Regions from separate parts of the Streptomyces sp. 2323.1 genome, predicted to be linked through region 1. Evidence: riboswitches for the same ligand, from Rfam matches in the RefSeq annotation. Region 1 holds a riboswitch; each other region holds the start of a gene.
The links. A riboswitch is a leader RNA that binds a small molecule or an ion and turns the genes downstream of it on or off. The one in region 1 is predicted to bind cyclic di-AMP.

Region 1 (4,012 bases):
ATGTCGGTTGGACCGAGGGCCTGCACGCCCGCCCCGCGTCGATCTTCGTCCGTGCGGCCACCGCCTCCGGCGTCCCGATAACGATCGCCAAGGCCGATGGCAACCCCGTGAACGCCGCCTCCATGCTCGCGGTCCTGGGCCTGGGCGCCCAGGGCGGCGAGGAGATCGTGCTGGCCTCCGACGCCGAGGGCGCCGAGGCCGCGCTCGACCGCCTGGCCAAGCTCGTCGCCGAGGGTCTCGAAGAGCTCCCCGAGACCGTCTGAGCCCCTCGGGCTCTCTGCTGTATGCGGCGGCCCCGCCGCGGTAACCGGTCACCGGCTGCCGCGGCGGGGCCGTTTCACTGCGCCCTGAGTCCGAGGCGGGGCAACGGTGTGCGAGGTCGCCGCATGCGCATGACCGCGCGGGTGCACCGGAATTCCCCGGCCGCCCGGAAATCCGGGACGGGCGAGAAATGGTGCGCACCATGAAGCATGGCATTCCGGTGCCGTAAAACGCGCACCATTAACCATCCGCGGCGCCGAAGAATGGGCATCCGAATACCGGCGGAATACGCGCCGGAGAAGGGAGCTCACTTCGCCGCACCGAAACCCGTTCCACACGTCCCACACTTCCCGTACTTCTTCGCGTGTGGGACTTCTTTGTATACGGGACGGTTGTTAAGGGCGGACGCGCACCGTGTTGACGGGCGGTTTCGGATCCCTCACCTCGGTCTTGAGCGGCCGCCGCAGCCGGTACACCGGGAGCGAGCGCTCGACATGGGCCGCCATCAGGGCACGGGCCCGTTCCGCGTCCCCCCGGGCCACCGCGTCCAGCACGGCACCGTGTTCGTCCCACGACTCGCCGGCCCGGACCGGCGGTTCCACGGTGTACATCCACTCGATCTTGCGCCGCAGCTGGGTCAGCAGGGCCGTCAGACTGGGGCTGCCGACCGCCTGGGCCAGCGTCTCGTGGAACCAGTCGTCGAGTTGCTGCAGGTCCGCCGGATTGCCGTGACGGGCCCGCTCGCGGCCGAGGCGTACCAGACCGCGGAGCACCTTGAGGTGGGCGGGGCTGCGGCGGGCGGCCGCGCGGGCGGCGCCCAGCGGCTCCAACAGGGCGCGGATGTCCAGGAGATCGGCGGCCTCCTGTTCGGTGGGCTCGGCGACGCAGGCCCCCGCGTGGTGGCGGGTGGTGACGAAGCCCTCGGACTGCAGGGTCCGCAGCGCCTCACGGACCGGCACTCTGGATACGCCGTAGCGGGCCGCGAGGATCTCCTCGATCAGCCTGCTCCCCGGCGCCAGCGCACCGGAGACAATGTCGTCGCGAATCGCCGTGCACACCGCATGCGCGGAAATATGGCCTCGCATCTCCCGAGCCTCCGCCGTAATCCCCTGGAAACGCCACCGGTCGGCGGCTTTTCCGTGACTCTATTCGACCGGAGGGGATTTTCCGACGGGCACCGAATATTCATGGATATTTTTGGCCGGAAGTCGCGGGCGAGCAGGCCCCGTATCCGGTGCACCCCGGGCCCGGCAGCCGCGCCGCCGAAACGCCGCGCCACATACGCCGAAGCCCCGGTCGCGGGGCCGGGGCTTCGGGAGGACGTGCGGTGCGAGGCACCCTCCCGGGCGGCGGGGCGGGCGAGCGGGAGGTCAGACGTTGACGCCGTGCGCGCGCAGGTAGGAGATCGGGTCGATGTCCGAGCCGTAGTCGGGACCGGTGCGGGCCTCGAAGTGCAGATGCGGGCCGGTGACGTTGCCGGTGGCACCGGAGAGGGCGATCTGCTGGCCGGGGGTGACGTGCTGGCCGACCGAGACGGCGAACGACGACAGGTGACCGTACTGGGTGTACGTACCGTCGTTCATCTTGATCACGATGTTGTTGCCGTACGAACCGCCCCAGCCGGCCTCGACGACAGTGCCCGAGCCGACGGCATGGACGCTGGTGCCGGAGGCGGCGTGGAAGTCGATGCCGGTGTGGCTGCCCGAGGACCACAGACTGCTGGACGCCTTGTACCCGGTGGAGATGTAGGAGTCGGCGACCGGCGCGACAAAGGTGTTCAGGCGCTTGCGCTCCGCGTCGCGGGCGGCGCGCACCTTGGCCTTGTGGACGGCCTCGGCGCGGCGCTTGGCCTCATCGGCCTGCTTCTTCGCCAGGGCTTCGGCCTTCGCCTGCGCGGCGGCGGACTCCGCGGCGGCGCGCTGCGCGTCGGCCTGGGCTGCGACGTGGCTGGCAAGCTCGTCACCCAGGACGACGGCCTGCTGCAGACCCGTGTCGTGGGCGGGTGCCACGTCGGTGGCGGCCAGCGCCGGCGAGGCCACGGAGGCGACCACGCCGCCGGCCGCAAGGGTGGCTATGCCGGCGACCTTGCGGGTCGTCCGGGCAGGGCGGTCGGCGCGGCGGTGTTTCCCGGTGGCACGGATGAACGCCATGTACTGGCTTGTCCTTTCCCTCCTTCTCGCCTACCGGGTTAGCTGACGGGTTCGGAGCAGGAAGGTCTCCTACGGGCTCCTCGGGAGAGGAGTCCGATTCACCCCAAGGGACGTGTGGGTCCCCGGCTCCCCTGGCTCGCGCCGTACGGGGACTCGGCGATGACTGCCCGGTGCCACTGTTGTGGCGGACTTGTGACGAACAGCCGGACCGACGCTAAACGGGGCCACTTTCCCTGGGCAAACAGATGCCGTTTTTTGTGCGGGATGCCACAAGAACCGGCGCAACCAGCCGTAAGAAAACGGACATACAGCGGCTCCCGTGGCGAGTGAGTGCCACGGGAGCCGCTTTGTCGATATATGACCTTCCGTCACGCGGACTAGCCGCTGACGACCGTCACCTCGCCGATGCCCAGCGCCTTGACCGGCTCGGCGATCTGCGCCGCATCACCCACGAGGACCGTCACCAGCCGGTCCACGGGGAAGGCGCTGACCGCCGCCGCGGTCGCCTCGACCGTCCCGGTCTCCGCGAGGCGGGCGTACAACTGCGCCTGGAAGTCGTCCGGGAGGTGCTGTTCCACCTGGTCGGCCAGCGTGCCCGCGACGGCCGCCGCGGTCTCGTACTTCAGCGGCGCGACCCCGACGAGGTTCTGCACGGCGACATCCCGCTCGTCGTCGGTCAGCCCCTCTGCCGCGAGGGTGCGCAGCACCTTCCACAGGTCTTCGAGCGCCGGGACGGTGGAGGCGGTGTCCACCGAGCCGCTGATGGCGAGCAGCGCGGCACCCGTGGCCCCCTCGGGGGACGTGGGGGCGGTGGAGCGGAGCACCTGGCCGAACGCGCGCACCCCGTAGGTGTAGCCCTTCTCCTCCCGCAGCACACGGTCCAGACGGGAGGTGAGGGTGCCACCCAGGCAGTACGTGCCGAGGACCTGCGCGGGCCACACCCGGTCGTGCCGGTCGGAACCGATCCGGCCGATGAGCAGCTGCGTCTGGACGGCCCCGGGGCGGTCCACGATCACCACGCGCCCGGTGTCGTCGGCGACGATCGGCGCGGCCTTCAGCGGCTCGGCCGTCGAGCCGCTCCAGGCGCCGAGGGTGTCGGCGAGCGCCGCGCCCAGGTCGACGCCGGTGAAGTCACCGACGATGACGGCGGTGGCCGTGGCGGGCCGTACATGGGCGTCGTAGAAGGCGCGGACGGCCGCGGCGTCGATGCGCGCGACGGTCTCCTCGGTGCCCTGGCGCGGGCGCGACATGCGGGCCGTGGCCGGGAACAGCTCCTTGGACAGCGCCATCGCGGCGCGCCGGGCCGGGTTGGCGAGCTCGTGCGGGATCTCGTCGAGGCGGTTGCGGACCAGCCGCTCGACCTCGCTCTCCGGGAACGCGGGGGCGCGCAGCGCGTCGGCGAGCAGGCCGAGCGCGCGGTGCAGCCGGGAGGCCGGCACCTCCAGGGAGACCCGTACACCGGGGTGGTCGGCGTGCGCGTCCAGGGTGGCGCCGCAGCGCTCCAGCTCGGCGGCGAACTCCTCCGCGTCGTGCTTGTCGGTGCCCTCGGACAGCGCCCGCGCCATGATCGTGGCGACGCCGTCCAGGCCCTCGGGCTCGGC
Region 2 (4,012 bases), 2.3 Mb from region 1:
CTGGAGGGCGACATAGCGGGCCAGGCCCTCGCGGTCGGAGAAGCCCAGGGACTCCTCCAGGCGCTGCGCCGAGATGTTGGAGGCGGCGATCTCGCGGACCTTGCCGGCCCGGACGAGGTCGTCGAGGGCGGTGAGGAACTCCGAGACCTCGACCGATTCATCGTCGTAGTGGGTGTAGTAGAGGTCGATGTAGTCGGTGCGCAGACGGGTCAGGGACTCGTCGACCGCGGCCTTGATCGTCGCGGCGGACAGGCCCTTGTAGGCCGGGTGGGCGCCGACCTTGGTGGCGATGACGACCTCGGAGCGGTTGCCGCGTGAGGACAGCCAGTTGCCGATGACGGTCTCGGACTCGCCGCCCTTGTTGCCCGGGACCCACGCCGAGTAGACGTCGGCGGTGTCGATGAAGTTGCCGCCGCCCGCGACGTACGCATCGAGCACGGCGAAGGACTCGGCCTCGTCGGCCGTCCAGCCGAAGACATTGCCGCCGAGGGAGAGCCGGGAGACGGAGAGCGAACCGAGGGACGTGCGGGTGCGGGGGGCTGGAGTCGCGGTCATGCTTGGTGCAGCGTCGGCGGGACGGCAGTTATTCCTGCCTCCTCCCGCCCACGCCGCACCTCGCGCGGCCGCGCCCAACGGCGCCTGCCGTCAGGGGTGTTACACCTTGATCCCGTGGTCCCGCAGCCACGGAATCGGGTCGATCGGGTCGCCGGCGCCGGGGCGCACCTCCAGGTGGAGATGGGGGCCGGTGACGTTGCCGGTGGCGCCGACGCGGGCGATGACGTCGCCGGTGCTGACCTTGCCGGAGGTCTTCACCATCGAGGACAGATGGCAGAACCAGAGTTCGGTGCCGTCGTCGAGGGTGAGGACGATGCGGTAGCCGTACGAGCCCGCCCAGCCGGCCTGGGTGATGGTGCCGGAGTGGACGGCCTTGACGGGTGTGCCGGTCGGTGCGGCGAAGTCCTGTCCGGTGTGGTCCGCGGCCCAGCGGTCGCCGGACTCGCCGAAGCCGGCGGTCAAGGTGAAGGAGGCGACGGGGGCGGTATAGCTCTGTGCCAGTTTGGCGAGGCGCTCGGCCTCCGCCTTCCGACGGGCCGCTTCTTCGGCCTGGCGCTTGGCCTCCATCTCGGCTGCCTTCTTGGCGGCTGCGGCCTTCTCGGCCGACGCCTGGTGGGCGGTGGCTTCCTTCGCGGCCTGCTGGACAGCGCTGTGTTCGGCGGTGTCGCGGGCCTCCTCCTCGGCGGCGCCCTGCTGCGCGTCGGCCTGCTGGAGGATCCGGCTGCGCAGCGCCTCACCGGGGCCGGCGGACCCGTCCTCCGCGCCCGCGCGGGTGGCCTGGGTGAGGGGGCCGGAGGCGGCGGCAACCGTGGAGCCGGAAGCCGGCGCCGCGGAGGGGTCCGCGTCCGATATGAGGCCACCGACGACGGGGAGGGACGCCGCATCCGGGAGCGCGTCGGAGAGGCCGTCGGCCATCCCGCCGACGTCGGGCATCGAGATCGGAACCGGCGGGCGGTCCTCGGCCGAGGCCATTCCGCTCGCGCCGACCGCAGCGATCACGCCGACGCCCAGGACCGTGCCGCCGCGGGCGAGGCCGCCTGAGCGCTGCTTGGCCACCCGGTGCTTACCGCGGACGGATCGGACGGATTCTTCGGTGGGATTCCATTCCTCCCACGGACCGTCGCCGTTCCCGTCCGGATCACCGGGGCCCGGGAAGGCACCATCACCAGGGCCCGGGAAGACACCTCGGTCATCGATCTCGTAGGCGGACGGACCCTCGGGGGCAGGCCTGTTGGACGCCACGGAGGCGCACTCCTTTCCTTCCTTCTCGCCTACCGGGTTAGCTGACGGGTTCGGAGCAGGAAGGTCTCCTACGGGCGCCCGCTGGCGGAGGGCGTCCGATTCACCCCAAGGAAGTGGTTCCCCGGTTCCCTTGGTGCAGTTCGAGGTGCTGGGGGTGCGTGAAAAGCGCGTGCGGGATTCGGCGTCGGCGCACGGTGCCGCCTCTTGCGGCGGCTGGGACGACCGCGCTCCGTTATCGGACAGTAATAGAGATCGCATCCGAATTCCAAGCCTTCCCGCGAATCCATACGGCCGGTACCCGAGCTCTGGCCTGGACTTCTCGGCCCATCGAGGTCGCAACCGGACGAGTTGCCCGCCCGGCTCTAAACGATCTCGCGCTGATTGTGCGTCAGTTGTTATGCGGAGGGGTGCCCCTCAGTGACGGAACGTGAGAGCAGTAACGTCGGATCATGGTCGTCAACACCGGGAACGTCGCGGGCGCCGCCGGTGGCGCGTGGGCAGTGGCGGAGCGATACCGGGAGTTCTCCTGGCGCGAGGCGCAGGGACGGTCCGAGGCGCACGAGGAGTTGAGCGCGCGGATCGGTCAGGACCAAGAGTTCTGCGAGCTGCTGTCGGGGTCGCTGCCCGCCGGCGGGAAGCAGCAGCCGGCCCTGCTGCTCGCCGCCGTCCGCCATCTCGACGGCCCGCACGCCGATCTGGGCCCGCGCGGTGCGGCCGCGTACACACGCTGGCGCGAGTGGACGGTCCGGCACTGGGACGAGGTGCGCGCGGTCGTGATGCGGCGCACCCCCCAGGCCGACGAACCGGCCCGCTGCGCCGCCCTGCTGCCGCTGCTCGCCGGCCTGCCACAGCCGCTGGCACTACTGGAGGCCGGGTCGTCCGCGGGGCTGGGCCTGCATCCCGACCGCTATCGATACCGCTACGCGCACACCCCGTATGCGGACGAAGCGGAGGAGACGGAAGAGGGGCCAGGACGGGCCGACGGTGCGGGCCCTCGTGTCGAGATCGAGGCCGGGGCACCGGGGAGCCCGGCGGTCTTCGGATGCCGTACGGACTGGGCGGCCCATGAGCTGGCCGGCCCGCTGCCAACGATCGTCTGGCGGGCGGGTATCGCTCCCGATCCGCTCGACCCGGTCGCCGAGCCGGACGATCTGCGCTGGCTGCAGGCGTGCGTCTGGCCGGGCGACGAGGAGCGGGCGGCGCGGCTGTCGGCGGCCGTCGAGGCGGTGCGGGCGGCGCCGCGGCCGCGGATCGTGCGCGGCGATCCGCTCGGCGAACTGCCCGCACTCGCCGCCGAGGCGCCGCCCGAGGCCACCCTGGCCATCTTCCACAGCGCCGCGCTGGGCGGCCTTCCGCCCGCCCGCCGGGAGGAGTTCGCGCGTCTCGTACGGTCGCTGCTGGACGCCCGGCCCGGCGGCGGGCACTGGATCTCCCACGAGCCGCACTCCGTCCTGCCGTGGCTCACCCCGCCCACGCACCGCTCGCCCCACCCGGACCCGCAGTACACCCGCCTCACCCTCGCCCTGGACGGACGCCCGGTCGCCGTCACCGGCCCGTACGGGCAGAGCCTGCACCGGCTGCCGGGCGCGGCACCCGCACCGGCGAGCTGAGCCCCGGCCCGCCCCCTACGGCCCCACCCTTACTCCCCCATCGGCCGCTGCACCGCCAGCAGGGCCACGTCGTCGGCCGGTTCGCCGCCCGTGTGCCGGGTGATGTCCTCGACGAGGGTGTCCAGGAGGACGTCCGGGTCCGGGAAGCGGCCGCCGCGCAGCCTGCCCGACGGGTGATAGCAACGGCCGAACAGATCACGGGCCGTGGCCACCCCGTCGGTGAAGCAGAGCAGCAGGGCACCGGCCGGGAAGAACGTCTCGGCCGGCCGACCGGGCGGGCTGCCCATCCCGCCCGTCCCCAGGGGGAGCCCGGTCTCCGCGGGAAACAGCTCGCGCAGCCCGCCGTCCGGGGTGAGCAGCAAGGGGAACGGATGGCCCCGGTGGAGCACGCGCAACACGGACGGCTCGTCGGCGGGGATCTCGGCAAGGAGGGCGGTGGCGAAGTGCTCGGACCGTTCGGGTCCGTCGCACCACTCACGCTCCCGTTCCAGCGCCCGCTCCAGCCGGCTCGCCACCGCCTCCAGCGTGGCCTCGTGATCCGCCGCCTCACGGAACGCGCCGAGGACGGTCATCGCGGACACCACCGCCGGCAGGCCCTTCCCGCG
Region 3 (4,012 bases), 2.8 Mb from region 1:
CGAAGCCGCCCTCGTCACCGAGGCCGGTGGACAGCCCGCGCTCCTTCAGGACCTTCTTGAGGGTGTGGTAGACCTCGGCGCCCCAGCGCAGCGCCTCGGAGAAGGACTCCGCGCCGATCGGGGCGATCATGAACTCCTGGATGTCCACGTTGGAGTCGGCGTGCGACCCGCCGTTGAGGATGTTCATCATCGGGACGGGCAGGACGTGCGCGTTCGGGCCGCCCAGGTAGCGGAACAGCGGGAGGTCGCTGGCCTCGGAGGCGGCGTGCGCGACGGCGAGGGAGACGCCCAGGATGGCGTTGGCGCCGAGCGAGCCCTTGTTGTCGGTGGCGTCCAGGTCGAACATCGCCTGGTCGATCAGCCGCTGCTCGGTCGCGTCGTAGCCGACGAGCTCCGGGCCGATCTGCTCGATGACGGCCAGGACGGCCTTCTCCACACCCTTGCCGAGGTAGCGGTTCGGGTCACCGTCACGAAGCTCGATGGCCTCGAAGGCACCGGTGGAGGCGCCGGACGGCACGGCGGCACGGCCGGTGCTGCCGTCGTCGAGGCCGACCTCGACCTCGACCGTGGGATTACCTCGCGAGTCGAGAATTTCGCGGGCTACGACGACGTCGATCGACGGCACGTTGTCTCCTTCGTGGGTGTCTGGCGTTCTGCTGCATGAGCCTAACGGCCCCGGGCGCGTCCGCCTGCCCTTGGCCCGCTCCGTGGGACGGAATTGCCGAATGAAGAGCCCAAAGGCCCTGTTCACGGGACCTTTGGGCCCTTGTTCGCCAACCGGGACAAGGAGTGGATCGCAGCCGGTCACCGGCGTGCGGCCGCAGCGGATCTCACCCGGGTGCGACCCGGGGTGTGAGAAACCCCGCCGCGGCGCGCTGGGGGGAAGGGCGCGCCGGGCGGGGCTGTCTCACCGAGGAAGCGGGCCCGCCGCTCGGGCCTGCCGGAGTCCCGGTGAGGAGGTGGCTCAGACGTTGAGCTTCTGGCCCGGGAGGATCAGGTTCGGGTTGCCGCCGATGACCGACTTGTTGGCCTCGTAGACCGACTTCCAGCTGGTGCCGTGAGCCTTGGCGATCTTGGCGAGGGTGTCGCCCGCCTTGACGGTGTAGTTGCCGTGGCCCATGGACTTGCGCTCGGTGGAGCGCGAGGCACGCTTCTCGGGCGCGACCGGGGCCTTCTTGGCCTCGGTCTTGGTGTCCTGCTGCGGGGCGGACTTGGTCTGCGCCGAGGAGCCGGAGGTGTCGACGTTCGCGGCGGGGCCGCCGGCGGTCAGGTTGCCGGCACCGGCGCAGCTCCAGGCGCCCGGGCCCTGGATGGCGAGGAGCTTCTCGGCGGCGGCGATCTGCTGGCTCTTGGAGGCCAGGTCGGCACGCGGCGCGTACTGGGTACCGCCGGCGGCGGCCCAGCTGGAGTTGGAGAACTGCAGGCCACCGTAGTAGCCGTTACCGGTGTTGATCGACCAGTTGCCGCCGGACTCGCACTGGGCGACCTTGTCCCAGGTGCTGACGGAGGCGGCGGAGGCGGAGGTGGCGCCCATCAGCGGGACGGCCACGGCAGCGCCGGCGATACCGGCGAGGGTGGCGACGCGGACGGCCTTGGAGGGACGACTGTGCTTGCCTTTGTTGATCAGCATGGTTCGTTCGTTTCCTCACCGGCGCCTACGAGGTGAGCTGTCGGGTTCGGGCTGTGAGTTGCCCGGCCGGATGCGCTGGCGCATCCGTCTTCACCCCAAGCCGGTCGCCCGCTTTCGCGGGCGGGGCCGGCACTTACCTTGGTTCCCCCGCTCCTGCCTACGGCGCTTGCGCGTCAACTGCCCCCGATCACCGGCAGGATTCGGCGTGTGACCGGAGGGCCCGCTTTGGCGAGCGGTCCTGACGTTAAGCAGCAACCCCCTTGGTGTTCAAACCCCACCATCTGAACCAAGTTGACCGATTTCGATCACGAGTGGGGCACATCTCCGCAGGTGGGACGCGGTGCGGCGGGGGCGGACGGTTCTTCGCCCCCTGAGGTCAACGAGACCCTTGTCTCACTTTCACCAAAGGGGGCGAAGGGGGGCGAACTAGCCTGCGTTCTGCCCGAGATCGAGCACCTGGCCGGGCTGGATCAGGTCCGCGTCGGAGCCGATGACGCCCTCGTTGCGGTCGTAGAGCGCGCCCCAGCCGCCGGGCAGCCGGTGGGCCGTGGCGATGGCTGACAGGCTGTCACCGGGCCGCACGGTGTAGTCGCCGTCGGCCGCCGGGCCCGTACGGTGCGCGTCGCCGCCGCGCGAGGCGTGCCGGCCGCCGGAGGCCCGGCCGCCGTCCTCGTCGCCCTGACTGTCCTGACCGCCCTGACCTGCTTCGTTGTCCGCATCGCCGCGGTGCCGGCCCGGTGCGGGCGTCTCCTGCGGCGTGCCGGAGGTGTCCGGACGGCTGCCGGCGTCGGACGGGTCGGCGGACGGCGAGGGGTCCTCCTGCCGGTCGCCGGGCGTCGCGGCGCCGGACGGGTCGGGCTTGCCGGACGGGTCGCCGCTGCGGTCGGTGTCCGGGGCGTCGGGCGACGGGGTCGGCTCGTCGGACGGCCGGCTGTCCGTGTCGTCGCCCGGCTCGTCCTGCGTGCCCGTGGAGTCCGAGCCGTCGTGCATGCCGGAGGATCCGGGCTGGTCCCAGGGGTCCGGGGAGTCCCCGCCGTCGGACGGGGCGGGCTCCGGGGTGCTGGTGCTGCCGGGGTTGACCTCCGGCGCACGGCCGTCCTGGGTCAGCCCGGCGCTCGCCGCGCAGCTGGTCCAGACGTCCGGACCGCGGTGGTCGAGGATCGACTCGGCCACCGCGATCTGCTGGGCGCGGCTGGCGAGGTCGGGGCGCGAGGCGTAGGCCGAGCCGCCGTAGTTGTCCCACATCTCCTGGGTCAGCTGGAGGCCGCCGTAGTAGCCGTTGCCCGAGGCCGCGCTCCACACCCCGCCGCTCTCGCACTGGGCGACCTTGTCCCAGGTCGTGGTGTCGGCGGCGTGGGCGCCGCTCGCGCCGAGCAGCGGCAGGGCGATGCCGGCGCCGGTCACTCCCGCGGTGACAAAGATGGCCGGTGCCTGACGGGGGCGACGGTGTCGGCCGGTCCCGGAACGCATGCGGATGCCTTTCGCGCGGTGGAGTTGTCGGACGAGTTGTCCGACGGACTTCCGGCCGGGGCGGGCAGGGCAGCACCGTTACACCGGTTCACCGCTCCCCCGCTTCGGCCGATCGAATGAAGCCCGTCGATCGTCGGTCGAAAGGTAGCCGGGGTCACGGGTAGTCACAAGTCGGTGTAGCGCAGATCACGCAATGGTCACGCGGCTGACGCGCTGTCAAATATGGCCTTGCCGCTGGTCAGCGGCGTTCGGGTGGGAACTCCACCGGCAGCGACCGCAGTCCGCGCATGATGAGCCCGCCGCGCCAGCGCAGCTCGTCCGGTTCCGCGGCCAGCCGGAGGTCCGGGAGGCGGGTCAGCAGCGTGGCGAGGGCGGTCTGTCCTTCGAGCCGGGCGAGCGGCGCGCCCAGGCAGTAGTGGATGCCGTGCCCGTATCCCAGATGCTGGTTGTCCCGCCGGGTCAGGTCGAGGACGTCCGGCTCGTCGAAGCGCGCCGGGTCGCGGTCGGCGGCGGCCAGCACCACCAGGACCGGGTCGCCCGCGGCGATCCGCTCCCCGCCCAGCGTCAGCTCCTCGGTCGCGAACCGCCAGGTCGCCAGCTCCACGGGGCCGTCGTAGCGGAGCAGTTCCTCGATGCCGGTGCCGAGCAGGTCCATGTCGCCCGCCGCGAGCGACTTCTGCAGCAGCTCGCGCTGGGCGGGGTGCCGCAGCAGCTGGTACGTGCCGTTGCCGATCAGGTTCACGGTCGTCTCAAAACCGGCGAACAGCAGGATGAAGGCCATCGCGGCGACCTCGTTCTCGGTGAGGTGCTCGCCGTGGTCGGAGGCGCGGATCAAAGCGGAGATCAGGTCCTCGTCGGGCTCGGCGGTGGCCCCGAGGGTCTCGCGCTTACGGTGGATCAGCTCGGCGAGAT
Region 4 (4,012 bases), 1.1 Mb from region 1:
CAGCACCGCGGCGCCGTCCAGATAGCGCTGCGGGTCCGCGGAGAGCAGCAGCCGTACGGTCGGGTCCACCCCGCCGGAGCGGTACTGGCTCGCGGCCAGGGCGCCCAGCTCGGTGCGGGCGGCGTTGAGCTTCTGGGTCCGGCGGGCGGCCTCGTCCTGCAGCCTGCTCAGCTCCTGGCGTGCGGTGCCGGCGGCTTCCTTCGCACCGTTGTAGTTCTGGGTGGCCACCTCTGCCTCCTGGTACAGCGCGTTGATCCGGCCCTTGACCTGGGCGGGGGTGGGCGGGGATGCGGCCTGGCCGGTGCCGTCGAAGACGGTGGCGGTGGCGGCACCGGCGAGTGCCAGTGTGGCGGCGGTACGGGCGGTGCGGGTGCCGCCGGTCAGCGAGGCGAGCGGATGCTGCCTGGGCTTGCGGTGCGAGGCCACGGTGGCCGTCACTTCCTTCCCTTCGAGCCGGGGGCCGGCGGCGGTCCGTCACGGGGGCAACGAACCGCCGCCGCACCTCGCGGCGAGGCGGCCGACAGGACGCCGGTGGGGGGCCGGCGAAGGCGGGGAGTCGACCGCCTGGAGGAGGACGCTAAGCCTGGGTGTCGCGCCGGGGAGTCCGATTGCCCGGCATTGTTCGCTTTCGACCGGTGCCGGTGTGCGGATGACCGTGCCGTCGGCGGCTGCACGGCCGGTACCGGTCCGGCCTGACCGAAGCGACGATTGTGGGCGCCCTGCCCGCAGGGCCGTGCTATGCGGCGGCTACGATCCCGCACTATGGACGTAGTAATCAATCTCTTCGTCGGCCTGCACATCATCGGCATCGCCGCCCTGCTCGGCGGCTTCATGACCCAGATGAAGGCGATGGGCGCGGGCACCGCCCGCTTCGTGCCGGCCATGCTGCACGGCGCGCTGACGATGCTGGTCACCGGCGTCGCGCTGGTCGGCCTCAACGAGGCCCAGGGCCACCACGTCAACACCCTCAAGATCGGCATCAAGATGGCCGTGCTGGTGGTGATCCTCGCGCTGGTCTACGTCAAGCGGGACGAGGAGACGATCGCCAAGCCGCTCTTCGGCGCGGTCGGTGCGCTGACGATGGCCAACATCTTCATCGCGGTGCTCTGGACCTGAGCGGCGCCCCGGTTCGAGTCTGAGCGGCGCCCCGGTCCGGACCTGCCCGGCGCCCCGGTCCGGACCTGCCCGGCGTCCCGGTCCGGACCTGAGCGGCGCCCCGGGATTCCGGGCAAGCGGACCACCGCCCCACAACAGCACACCGCGCGGTCCTCGCACTCCGTATTCGGAGGCGACGGCCGCGCGGTGGCGTGTGGGGGGTGACCGTGGGGGGTGGTTCCGTGGGGGAGCGCAGGGCACTGGGCCTCAGCCCGGGCGGACGCTCCCGTAGATCGGCATGTAGTAGATCGATTCCTCCCGGACGCTGGCGCCCGGGTGCGGCGCGTGGATCATCTTGCCGCCGCCTATGTACATCCCGACGTGGCTGATGTCGTCGAAGAAGAAGACCAGGTCACCGGGTTGCAGATCCTTGGTGGCCACTCGCTGGCCGACCTTGACCTGGTCCCAGGTGGTCCGCGGCAGCGTGACGCCGGCCGCCTTCCACGCCGCCTGCGTCAGGCCCGAGCAGTCGTAGGAGCTGGGGCCGGTGGCGCCCCAGACGTACGGCTTGCCGATCTGCGCGCGGGCGAAGGCGAGCGCCTGCTCGGCCTTGGTGGAGGACGAGTCGCCGGTCGAGCTGCCGGTCCCGCCACCGGTCTGGCCGCCCGTCGAACCGCCGCCGTCCTGCTGCCGCTGGCGCTCGCGCTCCTGCTGCCTGCGCGCCTCCTCCTCGGCCTTGCGCTTGGCGGCCGCCTCCTTCTGGCGCTCCAGCGCGGCCAGCCGCGCCTTCTCCTGGGCGGTCAGCCGGGACAGCAGCTGACGGGCCTCGGACAGCTTGTCCTGGACGGAGCGCTTGGACTCCTTGAGGGAGGCCTGGGACTTCTGCAGCTGCTCCAGGCTGTCGGTCGCCTTGACCCGCTGGTGCGCCGCGGCGGCCGCCTGCTCCTGGTAGTCGGTGACGGCCTGCTTCTGCCGGCCGGTCAGCCGCTCCATGAGGTGGCTGCGGTCGAAGAACTGCTGCGGGTCCTTGGCGAGCATCAGCTGCGCCGTCGGGTTCATCCCACCGGTGCGGTACTGCGCCGAGGCGAACATGCCCAGCTGGTGCCGGGACCGGTTCATCTGCTCGGCACGCTTGGCGGCGGCATTGAGCAGCCCGTCGACGGTGTGGCGCTGTGCGTCGGCGCGCTCCTTGGCCCCGTTGTACTTCTCGGTGGCCAGCTCGGCCTGGTGGTAGAGGTCGTCGACCTTCTTCTTGACCTCTTCGATGGTGGGCTTGGGCGCTCGGGGGGCCGCGTCGGCGGACTGCGAGAGCAGGGTGACCGACGCGAGGGCCGCGGTGGTGAGCCCGGCAGCCGTACGGCGGCCTCCGGGCGAGGCGAGGACGCTGGTGCGCGGCTTGCGATGGGACGCCAAGGCCGGCAACTCCTTCCGTGGACCGCCTACCGGGTTAGCTGTCGGGTTCGGGCGGTGTCGATGACGGAAGGCTTGCCCTACGGTCCTGACGTCCGCCTGAGACGGCCGTACGGATCGATTCACCCCGGTGGTGCTGGTGGGTCCCCGGCTCCGGGTGCCGTGAGGCAGGGCCGGACTCGGCGCGGCGGCCCGTGCGGACGCTGTCGTACGCGGGGAGGCGGGCTGCCTGAGCGAGGACGTTAGCCAACTCGTGTGGCTCCTGTGAAGGCTGATGTTCGATATGCCCGAAACCTTTTTGTGACCTGAACGCGATCCGGGGGTTGTTGTGGCAGATGTCGGATTCGGGTAGACGACGCGCGCCCGGGCTGCCCCGGACCCGGCCCCCCGACCCGCGGACCGCCCCGCGAGCCCCGAATTCCGCCGACAATCGGCACTCCGCGGCGGGCTGTCAGTGCGGCGGCCTAGACTCGGTGGGCGATGAGCAGCCTCTTTGACGACAGCTTCCTGGCGGACCTCGGCCACAAGGGCGAGGAGCCCCCGCCGCCTCCCGAGGACGAGCACGAGCCGGCCCCCGAGGAGATCCCCGACGACCTCTTCGGCGGGAAATACGACGCGCCCGGCCCCCGGGAGACGTACTACCGCGACGGCGCCGCCCGCCCCGCCGTCGACCCCGCCGCGCTGCTCGAAGGCCTCAACGACGAGCAGAAGGCCGCCGTGGTGCACACCGGCGGCCCGCTGCTGATCGTCGCCGGCGCCGGCTCCGGCAAGACCCGGGTGCTCACCCACCGCATCGCTCATCTGCTGGCCGAGCGCCATGTCCACCCCGGCCAGATCCTCGCGATCACCTTCACCAACAAGGCCGCGGGCGAGATGAAGGAGCGCGTCGAGGAGCTCGTCGGCCCCCGGGCGAACGCCATGTGGGTCTCCACCTTCCACAGCGCCTGCGTCCGCATCCTGCGCCGCGAGTCCAAGAAACTGGGCTTCACCTCGTCCTTCTCGATCTACGACGCCGCCGACTCCAAGCGCCTGATGGCCCTGGTCTGCCGCGATCTGGATCTGGACCCCAAGCGCTACCCGCCCAAGTCCTTCAGCGCGAAGATCTCCAACCTCAAGAACGAGCTCATCGACGAGGAGACCTTCGCCGGGACGGCGTCCGACGGTTTTGAGAAGACGCTGGCCGAGGCGTACGCGATGTACCAGTCGCGGCTGCGCGAGGCCAACGCCCTGGACTTCGACGACATCATCATGACGACGGTCCATCTGCTCCAGGCCTTCCCCGATGTCGCCGAGCACTACCGCCGCCGCTTCCGCCATGTCCTCGTCGACGAGTACCAGGACACCAACCACGCCCAGTACACCCTCGTCCGCGAGCTGGTCGGCCCCGCCGAATCCGCGGCCGAGCTGTGCGTCGTCGGTGACGCCGACCAGTCGATCTACGCCTTCCGCGGCGCCACCATCCGCAACATCCTCCAGTTCGAGGAGGACTACCCCGACGCGACCACGA

Region 2: linked by a shared signal. The riboswitch ahead of CPH93_RS18455 (M23 family metallopeptidase) and the one ahead of CPH93_RS08215 (M23 family metallopeptidase) in region 1 are both predicted to bind cyclic di-AMP.
Region 3: linked by a shared signal. The riboswitch ahead of CPH93_RS20735 (LysM peptidoglycan-binding domain-containing protein) and the one ahead of CPH93_RS08215 (M23 family metallopeptidase) in region 1 are both predicted to bind cyclic di-AMP.
Region 4: linked by a shared signal. The riboswitch ahead of CPH93_RS13185 (C40 family peptidase) and the one ahead of CPH93_RS08215 (M23 family metallopeptidase) in region 1 are both predicted to bind cyclic di-AMP.

Annotation. Positions count from the first base shown of each region.
Region 1 covers NZ_LT907981.1:2,048,022-2,052,033, forward strand. Annotated here, with positions in the region: gene CPH93_RS08205 (HPr family phosphocarrier protein) at 1-263, shown strand, start outside; gene CPH93_RS08210 (GntR family transcriptional regulator) at 657-1,346, opposite strand; gene CPH93_RS08215 (M23 family metallopeptidase) at 1,632-2,411, opposite strand; cyclic di-AMP (ydaO/yuaA leader) riboswitch at 2,424-2,580, opposite strand; gene CPH93_RS08220 (M16 family metallopeptidase) at 2,789-4,012, opposite strand, start outside.
Region 2 covers NZ_LT907981.1:4,312,873-4,316,884, reverse strand. Annotated here, with positions in the region: gene CPH93_RS18460 (aldo/keto reductase) at 1-555, opposite strand, end outside; gene CPH93_RS18455 (M23 family metallopeptidase) at 655-1,797, opposite strand; cyclic di-AMP (ydaO/yuaA leader) riboswitch at 1,809-1,955, opposite strand; gene CPH93_RS18450 (DUF2332 family protein) at 2,247-3,407, shown strand; gene CPH93_RS18445 (PP2C family protein-serine/threonine phosphatase) at 3,437-4,012, opposite strand, start outside.
Region 3 covers NZ_LT907981.1:4,808,836-4,812,847, reverse strand. Annotated here, with positions in the region: gene eno (phosphopyruvate hydratase) at 1-625, opposite strand, end outside; gene CPH93_RS20735 (LysM peptidoglycan-binding domain-containing protein) at 965-1,630, opposite strand; cyclic di-AMP (ydaO/yuaA leader) riboswitch at 1,638-1,805, opposite strand; gene CPH93_RS20730 (transglycosylase family protein) at 2,057-3,100, opposite strand; gene CPH93_RS20725 (cytochrome P450 family protein) at 3,339-4,012, opposite strand, start outside.
Region 4 covers NZ_LT907981.1:3,189,429-3,193,440, reverse strand. Annotated here, with positions in the region: gene CPH93_RS13195 (C40 family peptidase) at 1-438, opposite strand, end outside; gene CPH93_RS13190 (hypothetical protein) at 763-1,116, shown strand; gene CPH93_RS13185 (C40 family peptidase) at 1,363-2,508, opposite strand; cyclic di-AMP (ydaO/yuaA leader) riboswitch at 2,516-2,685, opposite strand; gene pcrA (DNA helicase PcrA) at 2,986-4,012, shown strand, end outside.